2 regions of the Paenibacillus sp. p3-SID867 genome follow, and region 2 is predicted to be linked to the other one. Evidence: riboswitches for the same ligand, from Rfam matches in the RefSeq annotation. Region 2 holds a riboswitch; the other holds the start of a gene.

Region 1 (7,245 bases), on a different contig from region 2:
CGGTATTCGTTATTGTACAGGCGATCATGGGTGCTCTTGCGGTGGTTAAGCCTCAATCGGCTGCGATTATGGCGCTGCATTTTGGCTTCTCGCTGATTGCCTTTGCTAGCTCTGTCATGCTGGCTCTGGGTATGCGGCGGGTAGAACAGGCGAAGGGGCCCCTAGACTTGGAGCGTCTGCCTCGAGTAAGCAAGGGCTTCCGCAATTTAGTATGGGGCACAGCCTTGTACAGTTACATCGTGGTTTATATCGGTGCATTCGTCAGCCATACCGATTCCCGGGAAGGGTGCTCCGGCTGGCCGCTGTGTAACGGGGAAGTGATACCGGAGCTGAGCGGAGGGGTAGGCATCGCCTTCATGCACCGCGTGGCGGCGCTTCTGCTGCTGATCATTGTGGCGGTGATGGGGCATTTTGCATATTGGCGCAACCGCGACAACCGGGAGATCCAGATGCTGGGCATCTCGGCAACTGTGCTCTGTCTGCTGCAGGTGTTCAGCGGCGCCCTCATTATGGCAACGATGCATAACGAGGAGGTTTACGTATTCTCCGCACTGGGGCATACCTTGCTGATCTCCGCCTTATTCGGCGTACTGTGTTATTTAAGTGTCAGGGTTTGGCAGCTCAGCAGACCGGTTAAAGCCGAAATGCGGCCGGATCATAGCATGCCTCGCGAAAAGATCGTATAAGAAAAAAAGCAAAAACCATGAAACAAAAAAGATCGAATTCAGACAACATTGTTTATGCAAAGTCCCCGAGCTTGCCTCGAGGGCTTTGTTGTATAGTAAGGGGGGAGCCGATGATAACCAAGCCATCCGCTCGACCTGTCCGATCTCAAGGAGATGGGGGTTGTCTGGTCATTTCGGGGGCATCCTATAAGAACAATCCCCTGGTTATGGATGAACGAATGAAACCGGGATACCCGGATGAGTTATTCCTGCGTGAGGATATCGTGAAAACGATTGATACGCGGTGGATTCCCTATTTTGGCAAATAGCGATCCAAGAACCAAGGTTAATCTGATGACGCGAGGGGGTACTGCCATGCTTCGTATGTTACTTGGGGAACAGCCCCGGCAGAATAACGGCCTGCTTGAGGAAGCCATCGAATCGATGGTCCAAACAACCCGGCTGCTGCAGAAGGAAATGGAGAAAAATCAGGATCCGACGCATGATTTTCGCAAGCTTGAGATTTGGACCCGGGGGTTGATCGTTTCCCTGGATGAGCTGGAACAGAGCTGGAATGCGGCCAGGCATTTCAGTCAATCGATCCAATCGGGTTACATCGATGACATGTCGATTCAGGAGCAAGGAGAATATCAACGGTATGTGTATTTTTACAAAAACGGCTTCATCCGCGTATTCTCGATCCTTGACAAGCTGGGGACGGTGTTGAACGATTTGTATGATCTTCAAACCTCCAAGGTGAAAGCGCATTTCTCTTATTTTACGGTCCTGCGGCAGTTTAAATTCCTGAAGGCCCACGGAGAGCTGGCCAAAGAGCTGGAGGAGATCAAGGATCGTTACAAAACACCGCTGAACACCCTCCGGAAACGGCGCAATGCCGAAATCCATTACATGAATTCCGAGATGCAGGATGATTTGTGGCAGCGTCATCAAGGACTGTCGGACAAGATCGAGCTGGAGGATATCGGCCAGCACCTGGACGATCTCAAACAGGGTGTTGATATGGTATGCCGGAGTCTGGCGGCCTCTTATAAATATACGAACAAGCTTTGGGCGAAAAATGGAGTCAGGACTTAGGCACAAAATCGCCATGAAATTCCTTTTGACAAAAACCTGAAAAGATTCTATACTAACTATTGTTATCAAATCAGATCAAATTAATCGGAAAAATTTCATATCGATGTTTTCTTATCGAGAGAGGCGGAGGGACAGGCCCGATGAAGCCCGGCAACCGACTCTAAGCGTGTAATTGCTTAACGCGATGACGCTTGGAGTGACATGGTGCTAATTCCTTCAAAGCTATAGGATATCCTTGGCTTTGACAGATGAGAAAAGGCGTTGACTTTTACGTAAAGAGGGCCCTTTTTGATTCTACAAAAAGAGGCTCTTTTCTTTTGGGTAAATAGATATGAAGCTACGGAAAAAGGAGGATTATCGGATTGATTGAGCTCAAGCAATTGACGAAGCAGTACGGAAAAGCCGGAACTTTAACAACTGCGTTGTCCGAATTGGATTTGTCGATTGAAAAAGGAGAAATTTTCGGAGTGATCGGACACTCCGGTGCAGGTAAAAGTACATTGATCCGTTGTATCAATTTGTTGGAACGTCCCACCTCGGGCGAGGTGTGGGTGAACGGTAAGAACTTAACGTCGCTTGGCAAGAAGCAGCTTCAGGCGGAACGCCGCAAAATCGGCATGATTTTTCAGCACTTTAACCTGTTGTCATCGGCGACGGTGTACGATAACATTGCGTTTCCGCTGCGTCTGATCAAGACGCCGAAGGCCGAACTGGAACGCAAAGTATCCGAGTTATTGGCTTTGGTTGGCCTGGAGGCGCATCGGGATAAATACCCGTCCCAGCTATCAGGGGGCCAGAAGCAGCGGGTGGGCATCGCCAGAGCGCTCGCGAGCGACCCGGAAGTGCTGCTGTGCGACGAAGCGACCTCTGCGCTTGACCCGCAGACTACGGATTCGATCCTGCGCCTGCTGCTGGACATTAACAAAAAGTTTCATCTGACGATCGTGCTGATTACCCATGAAATGCATGTGATTCAGAGCATATGCGACCGGGTCGCTGTCATTCATCAAGGCGGCATCGTGGAGCAAGGCCCGGTAACGGAAGTGTTTCTGAAGCCGAAGCATGAGGTAACCCAGGAATTTATCCGTCAGGAGATGGACAGCGGCGAAGCGCTCCGGCTGGCCATTCAGGGACAGGCAAACGGACCTTCAAGGGCGGTGCAGATTACGTTCCTTGGATCGAAAACGTACGAATCAATTCTGTCCCATACTGTACATGAGACGGGCGTGAATTTTGCAATTCTGCAGGGCACCATTTCCACGATCAAAGAAACGCCGTACGGCCAACTCATTGTCCGTTTTGAAGGGGAAGAGGGCGCCATCGAAGATACGATCCGGAAGCTGCTGGAACAAGGATTAGACGTGGAGGTGATTCATTAATGTTCGGACTCGATTTTACCCAGATCGACTGGAAAGAAATATGGACGGCAACCTTGGATACCCTGCGGATGCTAGGGGCATCGGCATTGTTCAGCTTCATTATCGGACTGCCGATTGGCGTGCTGCTCTACATGGCCGCTAGATCCACATCCGGTGTGGTACGCTTCGGTTACTCGATCCTGTCGTTCATTGTGAACATCCTGCGTTCGGTTCCGTTCATTATCCTGATCGTTGCGATGATCCCGATTACCAAATCGCTTGTGGGTGTTTCGTATGGCGTGCTGGGAACCATTCCACCGCTCGTGATCGGCGCGGCGCCCTTCTTCGCCAGACTCGTAGAAACCGCCTTGAATGAGGTGGACAAAGGGGTCATTGAAGCGGCTCATGCCATGGGCTCCTCGACAAGCCAAATCATATGGAGGGTTCTCCTTCCGGAGGCTCGTCCGGGCTTGCTGGCTGGGATGACCATCACGATTGTAACCCTGGTATCGTATACCGCGATGTCCGGTCAAGTCGGCGGCGGCGGTTTGGGCGATTTGGCCATCAAGTATGGATATTACCGTTATGAGACCGAGATTATGATCCTGGCCGTCGTGTTGATGATCGTGCTGGTACAGCTGCTGCAAATGGCAGGGGATCGTCTGGTGCGGCATTTTACAAGAAAATAACGGGATTGATGAGGCTTCAAGGAAGACAACATATAAATAATATATTTTTCGGAGGGAGAGTTTTAGAAATGAAAAAATGGACATTGGCATTGATCAGCTTGACCTTGGTTACGGTGTTGGCAGCGTGCGGCAGCAAGCCTGCGGATAACGCGGCTGAGCCAGGGGGAACAACAGGAGGCGGCGCTCAAGAGACCGTAACCTTGAAAGTAGGTGCTTCGCCTTCACCACACGCCAAAATTTTGGAGCATATCAAACCGGCGCTTGAAAAGGAAGGTGTAAACCTGGAAATCGTGGAGTTCACGGATTATGTTCTGCCTAATACGCAAGTGGATTCCAAGGAAATCGACGCGAATTTCTTCCAGCACAAGCCTTACCTGGATAATGAAATCAAAGAGCGCAAACTGGACCTGGAGTCCGTGATTGCCGTGCATGTGGAGCCGCTGGGTGCTTACTCCAAATCCATTAAATCAGCGGATGAGCTGAAGGATGGAGCTGTTGTAGCAATCCCGAACGATCCTTCGAATGCGGGCCGTGCATTGACCCTGCTGTCCAAGAATGGCGTCATTAAGCTGGAGGATGAAACCAAGCTTGAAGCTACCGCTAAGGATATCGTGGAAAATCCGAAGAACCTGGAGTTCAAAGAAGTTGAAGCCGCGATGCTGCCGCGTATGCTCGATGAGCTGGATCTGGCTGTCATCAACACGAACTACGCGCTTGAAGCGGGACTGGATCCAACAAAGGATGCGCTCTTTATCGAAGACAAAGAGAACCCTTATGCCAATCTGCTGGTAGCTCGTCCGGACAACAAAGACTCCGATGCCATTCAAAAATTGGCGAAGGCGCTGACTTCCGAGGACGTGAAGACCTTTATTAAAGAAGAGTACAAAGGTGCTGTCATTCCGGCATTTTAATTCGAGCACCAAGGCTCGATGATGCTGAACATAAGTTTCATCGTATCCGAGAAGAGAGGGATTATCCAAAAGACCGTGGGTCTTTATGGATAATCCCTTTCTTTTTTTGTATAATGGGCCCTCTCTGCGGGTTTGCAAGTTGTTAGGCCTTATCAAATCTTTTATACTGAAGGAAGGATATCCATCTGAGGAGGGAAAGCCTTGAAGGGAAAAGTGGCGCTGATTACAGGCAGTGCGACAGGATTGGGGAAAATGACGGCGCTGTCGTTAGCCCGGCAGGGATGTCATTTGGCTATAAATTATGTAAACAGCAAGGATGAAGCGGAGGCGCTCTCCCGCGAAATCGAGGGGTTTGGTGTCAAAACCATTGCGATTAAAGCCGATATCGCCAGCGAGCGTGAGCTGTATTCATTGGTGGATCAGACGGAGGAGCAGCTGGGAAGCATCGATATCCTGGTGAACAACGCAGGTCCGTTCATTCGGGAACGTCGTCTATTCTCGGAGTACAGCCGCGACGAAATCGTACATATGGTGAATGGCAATTTAACCGGCGTCATGCTGCTGGACCACCGTGTTCTGCCTGCCATGCGGGAGAAAAAGTGGGGACGCATCATCCACTTTGGATTCGGACATGCGGGAGAAGCCCGCGCGTGGCCTCAGCGTTCAGCCTACGCTGCCGCTAAAGTGGGCCTGGTATCCTTTACGAAGACGCTTGCGGTGGAAGAAGCCCCGTATGGGATCACCGTGAACATGATCTGTCCGGGGGATATTCGCGGAGCCAACAAGGAGAAGACCATCGATGAGGTATCGGGCATCCAAGACGGGCTGACCCCGCGCGGACGATCGGGAAGCGGGGAGGACGTCGCCAGGGTGATCGAATATTTATGCCTGGATAAGTCGGATTTCATTACCGGTAATATCATGGATATATCCGGCGGGCTGGATCCGATCCGTCCGTTGATTAAACCGGAATAACCTAAAATCACCCCACAAAGTGGAGTCCATGCTTCGATGGTTATTCCAACTTCTTTTGTACTTTGCGGGGCCCCCTTAAACATATAAATGCGTTAAAGAATTGCTTATGCTCCGCTGAAAACTTATATATTTTTTAATCTCAAAAAAAAGAGTCTTGGTTCCACGAGGGAAACCAAGACTCTTTATAGTTAAAGAAGATTTAGAATACTTGAACTACTTCTTGAATGCCTTCTACTTCTTCAACCAGGGCGCGTTCAATCCCTGCTTTCAGAGTAATGGTGGAGCTAGGGCAGCTACCGCATGCACCCATCAATTTCAGCTTAACGATGCCGTCTTCAACGTCAACCAGTTCCACGTCACCGCCGTCGCGCTGCAGGAACGGACGAAGTTTATCAAGCACTTCAGCCACTTCATCATATACAGTGGTTTGCGTGTTTTCACTCATCTTGTTCAACTCCTTTCCTCCCTATATTATAGTACATAAACCGGCAAAATAAAATGCCAATCTTAAGGCAGGTCTAATAACAATGTCCATTATCATTGAGTTTTGCACAAGCAATTCCTATTTTGGAACGGATAAAGTTCTGCAGACGCTGGAAGCCAAGTACGATTGTAAAGTCATCGAATACGGCTGCCTGACCAGCTGCGGCCAGTGCTACTTGATGCCCTTCGCTTATGTGGATGGCGAAGGGGTCGAGGCCCCCACGGCTGAAGAGCTGCTTGACGTTGTCATAGCCAAGCTGGAGAGCTTTCAGGACAGCGAAGAGGAGAACTGACGCCGGATACCTGGCATTTCCGTAAGGAAGAACATAGCGTCTGCAGCCTGTTCGGTGCTAGTAATGACGCTTGGATTTCCAAAGAACGCCGCTCTTCAATATTCTTGGTACCCGGCCCAGCACCGACGTGCTGCCCATGAGTCCAAAGCCCGCATGTTTGCCGAGGGAGCCGAGGGTTCCCTTGAGCTTCAGCGGAGATACCTTTGGCGTATCATCACGCCATAAAGCTTTCATGACATGTCCCACTTGCTCGGCTTGAGCCCCGGCTGCCTGCGCGCTTGGGACGAACGGAAGGCTGGCGCAGTCGCCGATCACGTACACTTCCGGATGGGACGGAACCTGATACCACTCGTTCAGCAGTATGCGTCCGCTGCGGTCTTTTGGCAGATCGAGGTCCTGTACGACTTTTACGGGCTGAATGCCCGCCGTCCATACGGCTAGGTCGGTTGCGATAGGCACATCCAGATTGTACACGGCATCCTTCTCAACTCGGGATACGGAAACCCCGCTGTGGATATCCACATGGTGTTCCTCAAACCAGCGATGAATATAAGCAGACAAACGGTTAGGAAAAGAAGAAAGTACCCGTTGTCCCCGGTCCAAAATGGCGATATTAAGGTCAGGCCGGCTTTCACGAAGATCGGCAGCGAGTTCGATGCCGCTTAAGCCTCCGCCAATGATATGAACTTGACCATAAGGTCTGAGGTTGTTCAGGTGCAAATAGGTTTCCCGGGATGCAGAGAAAGATTGCAGGCTAAACGTGAATTCTTCAGCGC
Region 2 (7,245 bases):
GTTCAGCACCTGCTTGGCGCGTTCGCCTGAGCCGACGTCAAAGGAGATGACCGCGCCATAACCACTCGATTGCTTCTCATGGACTTCACGTCCCGGATGATTCAAGAGGCCAGGGTAGTACACTTGCTCAATGTCGCTTCTCCCTTGCAGCCATGCCGCCAGCTTGGCCGCGCTTTGCTCGGAGTGGGCCATACGTGTGCTGAGTGTTTTCATTCCGCGCATAAGGAGCCAGGAATCCTGGACCCCAAGGACCGTGCCCAAACCATTTTGCAGCTGCTTCAGTTGGTCTCCCAGCTCCTCGGTTCTGGCTACCGCGAGACCTGCCAGCACATCGCTGTGCCCGCCAAGGAATTTGGTCGCGCTATGGATCACGATATCCACGCCGAATTCAATCGGACGCTGGTAAAACGGCGTCATGAACGTATTATCCAGCAGGGTAAGCAGGCCTTGCTCCTTCGCCCAATCCGTCACCGCACCAATGTCGGTAATTTTCAGGGTCGGGTTTGAAGGAGTTTCCATATAGACGGCTTTCGTATTCGGTTTGAGGGCCGCCTTCACCTGATCCAGATCGGTCATGTCCACGAAGGTGCTCTCGATGCCCATACGGCATAAAATGCTGGTCAGCAAGCGGTAGGTTCCGCCGTACACATCCTCCGTCACGATCATATGATCCCCCGCACTGAGCAGCATGAACGAGCTGGAGATCGCTGCCATACCGGAAGCATAAGCGAAACCGCGTACGCCTCCCTCCAAAAGGGCGATATAATCCTCCAGCGCCTGCCGAGTCGGATTGCCGGAACGGCTGTAATCGTGTTGCGGCGGGTTAAAGATATCTTCATGGTGAAACGTCGAGGCTTGATAGATCGGAACGCTCGAGGCGCCGGTTGCCCGGTCGATTTCCCCGCCGAAATGCAATAGTTTTGTCTCGAAACGCAGTTCTTCCTCGTGTCCCCGTTTAGCAGCTAACTGCTTGGTTTGCGTTTCCAATCCGGATGGACCTTTATCGATGCTCATTCTCCCGTGCTCCCTTCCACTTCAGCCATGGCCGCGCTCAGTGCAGCATCCAAATCCGCGATCAAGTCATCCGCATGCTCGATGCCGACCGAGAACCGGAGCAAACGGTCATCCACGCCGATTGCTTCCCGAATCTCAAGCGGGATGTCCGCATGGGTCTGAACGGCAGGGTATGTCATCAGGGACTCAACGCCCCCCAGGCTTTCAGCGAACGCAATCAGCTTAATGTGCCGCAGCACGGGCTCCACATAACGGGCGTCCTTCACCTTGAAGGAGAAGATGCCCGTGTTGCCGCTGGATTGACGATTCTGGATGTCATGTCCCGGATGGTCCGGCAGGGCAGGATAATACACCTCGCCGATCGCCGGGTGAGTTGTCAAAAACGTTGCCACTGCGGTTGCATTCGTCTCGTGCCGATCCATGCGCAGCGCAAGCGTCTTCATTCCTCTCATCAGCTGATAGGAATCCGTCGGGCTTAACACCGCGCCGATGGAGTTATGAAGGAAAGCCATCTCCTCCGATAGTTCCTTGCCCTTCGTTACGATGATCCCCGCCAGCACATCGTTATGTCCTCCCAAATACTTGGTGGCGCTATGTATAACGATATCCGCCCCAAGCTCGATGGGTCTTTGGAAATACGGAGTAAGCAGCGTATTATCCACGATGCTGATCAGTTGATGATGCCTTGCCCACGTACAGACGGCTTCGATATCCGTAATCATCATCAGCGGATTGGTGGGCGTTTCGATAAATACAGCCTTCGTGTTGGGCCTTCTTGCCCCTTCCAGCGCATCCCGGTCATTCGTGTCCACGTACGTAGCCGTAACGCCGAACTTGGACATAATCCGCTCCAGCAGCCTATACGTCCCACCATACAGATCCAGCGATACAATCAGATGATCCCCTTGACCGAACAAAGCAAAAATCGTCTGAAGGGCTGCCATGCCCGAGCTGCAAGCAAAGCCGGCATCGCCGGATTCCAGCTCGGCGCAGGCGTCCTCCAGTACCGACCGGGTCGGATTTTTCGTACGGGCGTAGTCAAACCCCGTGCTCTGGCCTAATTTGGGATGGCGGTATGCCGTAGCCTGATAAATCGGAAAATTCACGGCTCCGGTTACCGGTTCTTGCACCGAGCCGATCTGTGCCAGCCGGCTCTCTATATTAAAAGGTTTCTTCTCCATCACAAACTCTCCTCCCGTATACGGCTATATTTGCGGACCAATATCGTATGGCGTTTCCTGATATACATAGTAATTGAGCCAATTAGTAAATAATAAGTTTGCATGCGCCCGCCATATGGATGGAGGCGTCCTTGTTGGATCATTATTCGGATAATAGTTGCGCGGCAGTTCGATATCCATGCCCTTGGCAACGTCCCGGTCATACTCCCACTTCAGAGAGTCCGCATCATACTCGGAATGCCCTGTGGCAAAAATCTGCTTTCCATCCCGGCTTGATACCAAATAAATGCCTGCTTCCTCGGATTCGGACAGGATGACCAAATCGTCAATGCCTGTAATGTCTTCGCGCCGAACTTCCGTATGGCGGGAATGCGGAACAAAGAACATTTCGTCAAATCCGCGGAGCAGCTTGGTACATGTTTCATTGATCGTATGTGGAAATACGCCGAAGCATTTTTCCTCAAGGCTGTATTTCGGCACGCCGTAATGATAATAAAGTCCGGCTTGCGATGCCCAGCAGATATGGAGCGTGGAGGTTACATGCGTCTTGGTCCATTCAAAAATTTCAGTAAGCTCATCCCAGTAATTCACTTCTTCAAACTCCAACTGCTCGACCGGAGCGCCTGTAATGATCATGCCGTCAAAACGACGGTTCTTCACTTCTTCAAAGGTTTTGTAAAATGATTTCAGATGCTCAGCCGACGTATTCTTCGAAACGTGCGAACTCGGGTGAAGAAGGACAACATCCACCTGGAGCGGGGAGTTACCGATCAATCGCAGCAGTTGGGTCTCCGTCGTTTCCTTGGTTGGCATCAGGTTCAAAATAGCGATCCGCAATGGGCGGATATCCTGATGAAATGCGTGACTCTCATCCATGACAAAAATGTTTTCTCCAGCCAGAACTTCCTTTGCCGGCAAGGCATCCGGAATTTTAATCGGCATCGTGGCTCACTCCTTCGAAATATGAAATGATACATCCATAAAAAAGCTGTGAGAAAGAGCGTTAGACTGTATAAACGCAAGAAGACCTTTCTCGAAGTAGAGAAAGGTCATCATATACGTATCACAATGCGCCTCTCTCATCTGTCAGACTATACAACGGCTTCAAAGAAGCGTCGTATCTCCTGCAAGAATTAGCACCGTGCGATGTTGCCGCCGGTTGCCGGGTTTCATAGGGCTAGTCCCTCCACCTGCTCTTGATAAGATTTCGCTTTATTCAGTTGTCTTAAATTGTTCGTAATTGATACTTACTTTAAATCATTCCCAATTTTTCGTCAAGAACCTTTTCATAAAGTCCGTCACACTTCACCGAAGGTTTCCATACCCTGTACAAATGGCCCTTGGCTGCACCGGATTTCAACTTGAAAGGTCCTACACCCGGCGTTATACTAGACAAGTGCTGTTTAAAACCGAGTATGAAAGAGGTGACATGGAAGATGGACGGTGACCCGAGCCAGAAACTGGATGCACAAGACGCACAACCGCATAGGATTAAGATCAGCTTACCGGCAGAGGGCGGCGTTATTTTTCATGCGCTTTTTATCGTATTCTAACCTTCCTTGATTATGCCCGTATACCGGTGGGCTGATATCCTGTGCCTTTACTGCTTAACCAAGCAGCTTGTATTTGACAAAGGAGTGATATCAGATGAAAATCCGGTTGGTCGATTCGGGCGTATTTACCCCTGTTGATGACATCGAAATGACGCTGACACCTCCGGCCAGCGGCTTCTACTGGCTGGATGCGGACGTGGATGATTTAGCCGAACTGCAGCCCCTCTTCTCCCTGCATGATCTTGCGGTTGAGGATTGCCTCAGCGAAGAGGAGCAGCGTCCCAAAATTGAAATATACGAGAACCACTATTTTATCGTCGTGAACAGCATCCGGTTTGACGACGAAGAGATTTTCCTTCGGGCATTGAATGTTTTCCTGGGCAGACATTTTATTATTACGGTGACCAAGCAAAAGATCCACGAGCTTCGCACCGTTAAACCGCTTCTCTGGGAGGATGAAGTCAGCACGCCTGACCGCTTCCTCTATCTCTTGATCGACCTTGTGACGGACAACTATTTCTCCGTCGGGGACCGCATCGAGGCGCGGATTGAAAAGCTGGAGGAAGACATTCTGATGCATACCAAAAAATCCCACCTCAGCGAGATCATCGGTCTGCGAAGCGAGATTCTTTGGTTGAAAAAGGTGCTTGGACCGCAGAAGGAAGTTATCAATACACTTAACAAAAAAGATCTCCGGCTGATCGATGACCAGCTGCAAAAATATTTCAGCGATATCTATGAAAATGCCGTGAAAATTTCCGAAACCTTCGAAACTTATCGAGATCTCATGGGGAACCTACGAGAGGCTTACCAATCCAGTATCGCCAATCGGGCCAATGAAATCATGCGCGTGTTTACCGCCATTACAACGATCTTCATTCCACTGACGCTGATTACGGGCATTTACGGCATGAACTTTGACAATATGCCTGAGCTTCACTGGGAATATTCTTATTATGTAGTTATAGGCGTCATGATTTCTGCCGGTGCTCTCATGTTTTATCTGTTCCGTAAGAAAGACTGGATATGAATACTCGAAACCATCAGGACGGATCTCCCTGCCGCAAGGGAATCCGTCCTGTTTCATTACCTGGAATTAGCCTGCGTTCGCTTTACCAGGTTCTTGCCGCCGGAAGCGTATCCTGATCAGGCGCAGCCGCTCATACAGCTCCTCCGTTCCGCCAATCTCTTCTACCTCTCCATTGTGAGCTTGTCCTTCTCCATATACCCGTTGTAATACGGGTTTAAGAAATGTATCGCCCAGCTCCTCAAAAGCCTTCCATACCGTCGCCTGCTCGGTAGCCGTCATCGTATTCAGCTCAACCTCCAGCAGCTGCTCCGTATCATAACCTTCCTTCTCAAGACCTTCCAATTCCTCAACCAAATCTCGACGAGTTAACGAAGTGCGTTCTTCCAGCTCGGTCAGCGAAGCTCCCTCGGCTATGCCAAGCAGCATCGTACGGCGAATTCGGAAGCGGTCCAGCTCTTGCTTGTATCGCTGCTCCTTCTGCTTATACAGCCAGGACAAGAACACCTCTTCCTGCAGCTGCTTATCAACCCAATCCAGTGGAAAGGTTGTGGTTCGCTCGATTTTCGTCGTGATCTCCAGCCACTCCGCCCCATGCTCTGAAGACTTGCTGATCCCGATTCCCGGAAGCTGCAGCAGCTCTTCCTCATTCTGGGGGATGAAGGCGCTAATCATGCGCAGCACCCGATTGCTGGCAATGAAATAAGGTGCTTTTCTTCCGGAGGCCGCCTTTCTTCTGCGCCAGGCACACAGCTCCGTGTACAGCTCCTCCGAGCCATACAGCTCACTGTAGCACTGCAGCTTCTGCACACCAAGATTCTTTCCTCCAGTCTCTCCCGGTTCGTGGAATACCCCCTCCACAAGCGGCCGGAACCCCTCTCCAAGCTTCTTCGCTAATTGATGTCGGTACACGCATAATAACTCATTCCACGAACTTCCTTCATACCACTCATCATCGGATACTTCGCCGTCCGGTTCCATGTTCCGCCAACCGAGCCGCCATCCTCCCTCTTCCTCACCGATCCAGACTTGAGCAGAACGGAGGTGACCTGACTCATCCGCTCCGCTCATCTGATTCATGAATACAATTTGCATCCCTCGAATACCTCCCGTTTACGCATTCAGCACAACGATGGAACAACGCAAAAAAGCACCTCTCCTCCGCCGCAGCGACAAAGAAAGGTGCTTCCCGTTCCATACGTTATACTGTTGAATTCATAATACCATAATCTGTAATAGAATGAAACCCATTTTTGCTCACTCTATATAAGAATAGAAGTTAAGCTTGACCGCTCTTGGCCTCATCTACTGCCAGCTTGGCCAACGCCAATGCACCGCAGAGACCCGCATTATCGCCGAGCATCGGCGGAACGATGAATTGATCAATCCCGTCATGAAGGCTTGGATGCTGTACATATCCGGCCAGCAGCTCCTGAAGCTTCGTGCGGATCAGCGGGAACAGCTGCTCCTGCTTCATAACGCCTCCGCCCATCACGATTCGCTGAGGGGACAGAATGAGGACATAATTCATCAGCGCTTGTGCCAGATAATAAGCCTCCATCTCCCAAGCCGGATGATCCGGCGTCAATTCCACACCGGGAACTCCCCAACGTTTGCCAAGAGACGGTCCGGCTGCAAGCCCCTCCAGACAGTCTGCATGATAAGGACAGGTCCCTTCATATTGGTCTTCCGGATGGCGGCGCACATAAATATGCCCCATCTCCGGATGAGACAATCCGTGGATCAATTCACCAGCTACCACGGCGCCTGCTCCTACTCCCGTTCCGATGGTGATATACAGACAGCTATCCAGTCCCTGGGCAGCGCCCCATGTATATTCTCCAAGAGCTGCTCCGTTTACATCGGTATCAAACCCAATCGGAACATTAAAACGCTCTTCCAAAGCTTTGACAATATTGTAATTGCTCCAATGCGGCTTCGGTGTCGTTGTAATGCAGCCATAAGTCGGGCTGCCCTTCACCGGATCAATCGGCCCGAAAGAACCGACTCCGATCGACTCTATATCCTTATCAGCAAAAAAGTTAAAGACATTTGCCATGGTTTCTTCAGGGGTTGTTGTCGGGAAGCTCACTCGCTCCACAACCGTACCATCCTCCTTACCCACGCCGCAAACGAACTTGGTTCCTCCTGCTTCAATTGCTCCAAGTAAACTCATGCTTCTTCCATCCTCTCCACGATGTGCTGTGCCTTGTTCTCTATATAGTTGCTAACAAGCTCTATTCGAAGCATATGTAAACATGGTGCTCCCGTCAAGTCTGCCCGCCTCTTTCTCTGCTTCTGCCCGTTCCTGACGCGGCCAGTAACAGCCATGAGAACAAAATAATGACCGCCGTCCACGCCCACGCCAGCCCGCTTTCGCCATTGCTTACCGCAACGTAAATCGCCGTGGGCAGCGTTTGCGTAACGCCCGGTATATTGCCTGCAACCATCCAGGTTGCCCCAAATTCCC

The links. Region 2 has a riboswitch for S-adenosylmethionine ahead of metA (homoserine O-acetyltransferase MetA). Riboswitches for the same ligand answer to the same signal wherever they lie in the genome.
Region 1: it holds a riboswitch for S-adenosylmethionine, as region 2 does, so the genes downstream of both, M4D81_RS21455 (methionine ABC transporter ATP-binding protein) here and metA (homoserine O-acetyltransferase MetA) in region 2, are expected to answer to the same signal.

The regions. Positions count from the first base shown of each region.
Region 1 is NZ_JAMBDM010000010.1:221,600-228,844, reverse strand. It holds gene M4D81_RS21470 (COX15/CtaA family protein) at 1-686, shown strand, start outside; gene M4D81_RS21465 (hypothetical protein) at 797-994, shown strand; gene M4D81_RS21460 (Cthe_2314 family HEPN domain-containing protein) at 1,041-1,760, shown strand; SAM riboswitch class I at 1,869-2,015, shown strand; gene M4D81_RS21455 (methionine ABC transporter ATP-binding protein) at 2,123-3,139, shown strand; gene M4D81_RS21450 (methionine ABC transporter permease) at 3,139-3,807, shown strand; gene M4D81_RS21445 (MetQ/NlpA family ABC transporter substrate-binding protein) at 3,876-4,718, shown strand; gene M4D81_RS21440 (SDR family oxidoreductase) at 4,920-5,693, shown strand; gene M4D81_RS21435 (NifU family protein) at 5,893-6,138, opposite strand; gene M4D81_RS21430 (YuzB family protein) at 6,221-6,469, shown strand; gene M4D81_RS21425 (NAD(P)/FAD-dependent oxidoreductase) at 6,527-7,245, opposite strand, start outside.
Region 2 is NZ_JAMBDM010000011.1:226,361-233,605, forward strand. It holds gene M4D81_RS22875 (aminotransferase class I/II-fold pyridoxal phosphate-dependent enzyme) at 1-1,014, opposite strand, end outside; gene M4D81_RS22880 (PLP-dependent transferase) at 1,011-2,195, opposite strand; gene metA (homoserine O-acetyltransferase MetA) at 2,220-3,137, opposite strand; SAM riboswitch class I at 3,272-3,401, opposite strand; gene corA (magnesium/cobalt transporter CorA) at 3,843-4,778, shown strand; gene M4D81_RS22895 (HRDC domain-containing protein) at 4,845-5,870, opposite strand; gene M4D81_RS22900 (ROK family protein) at 6,055-6,951, opposite strand; gene modB (molybdate ABC transporter permease subunit) at 7,046-7,245, opposite strand, start outside.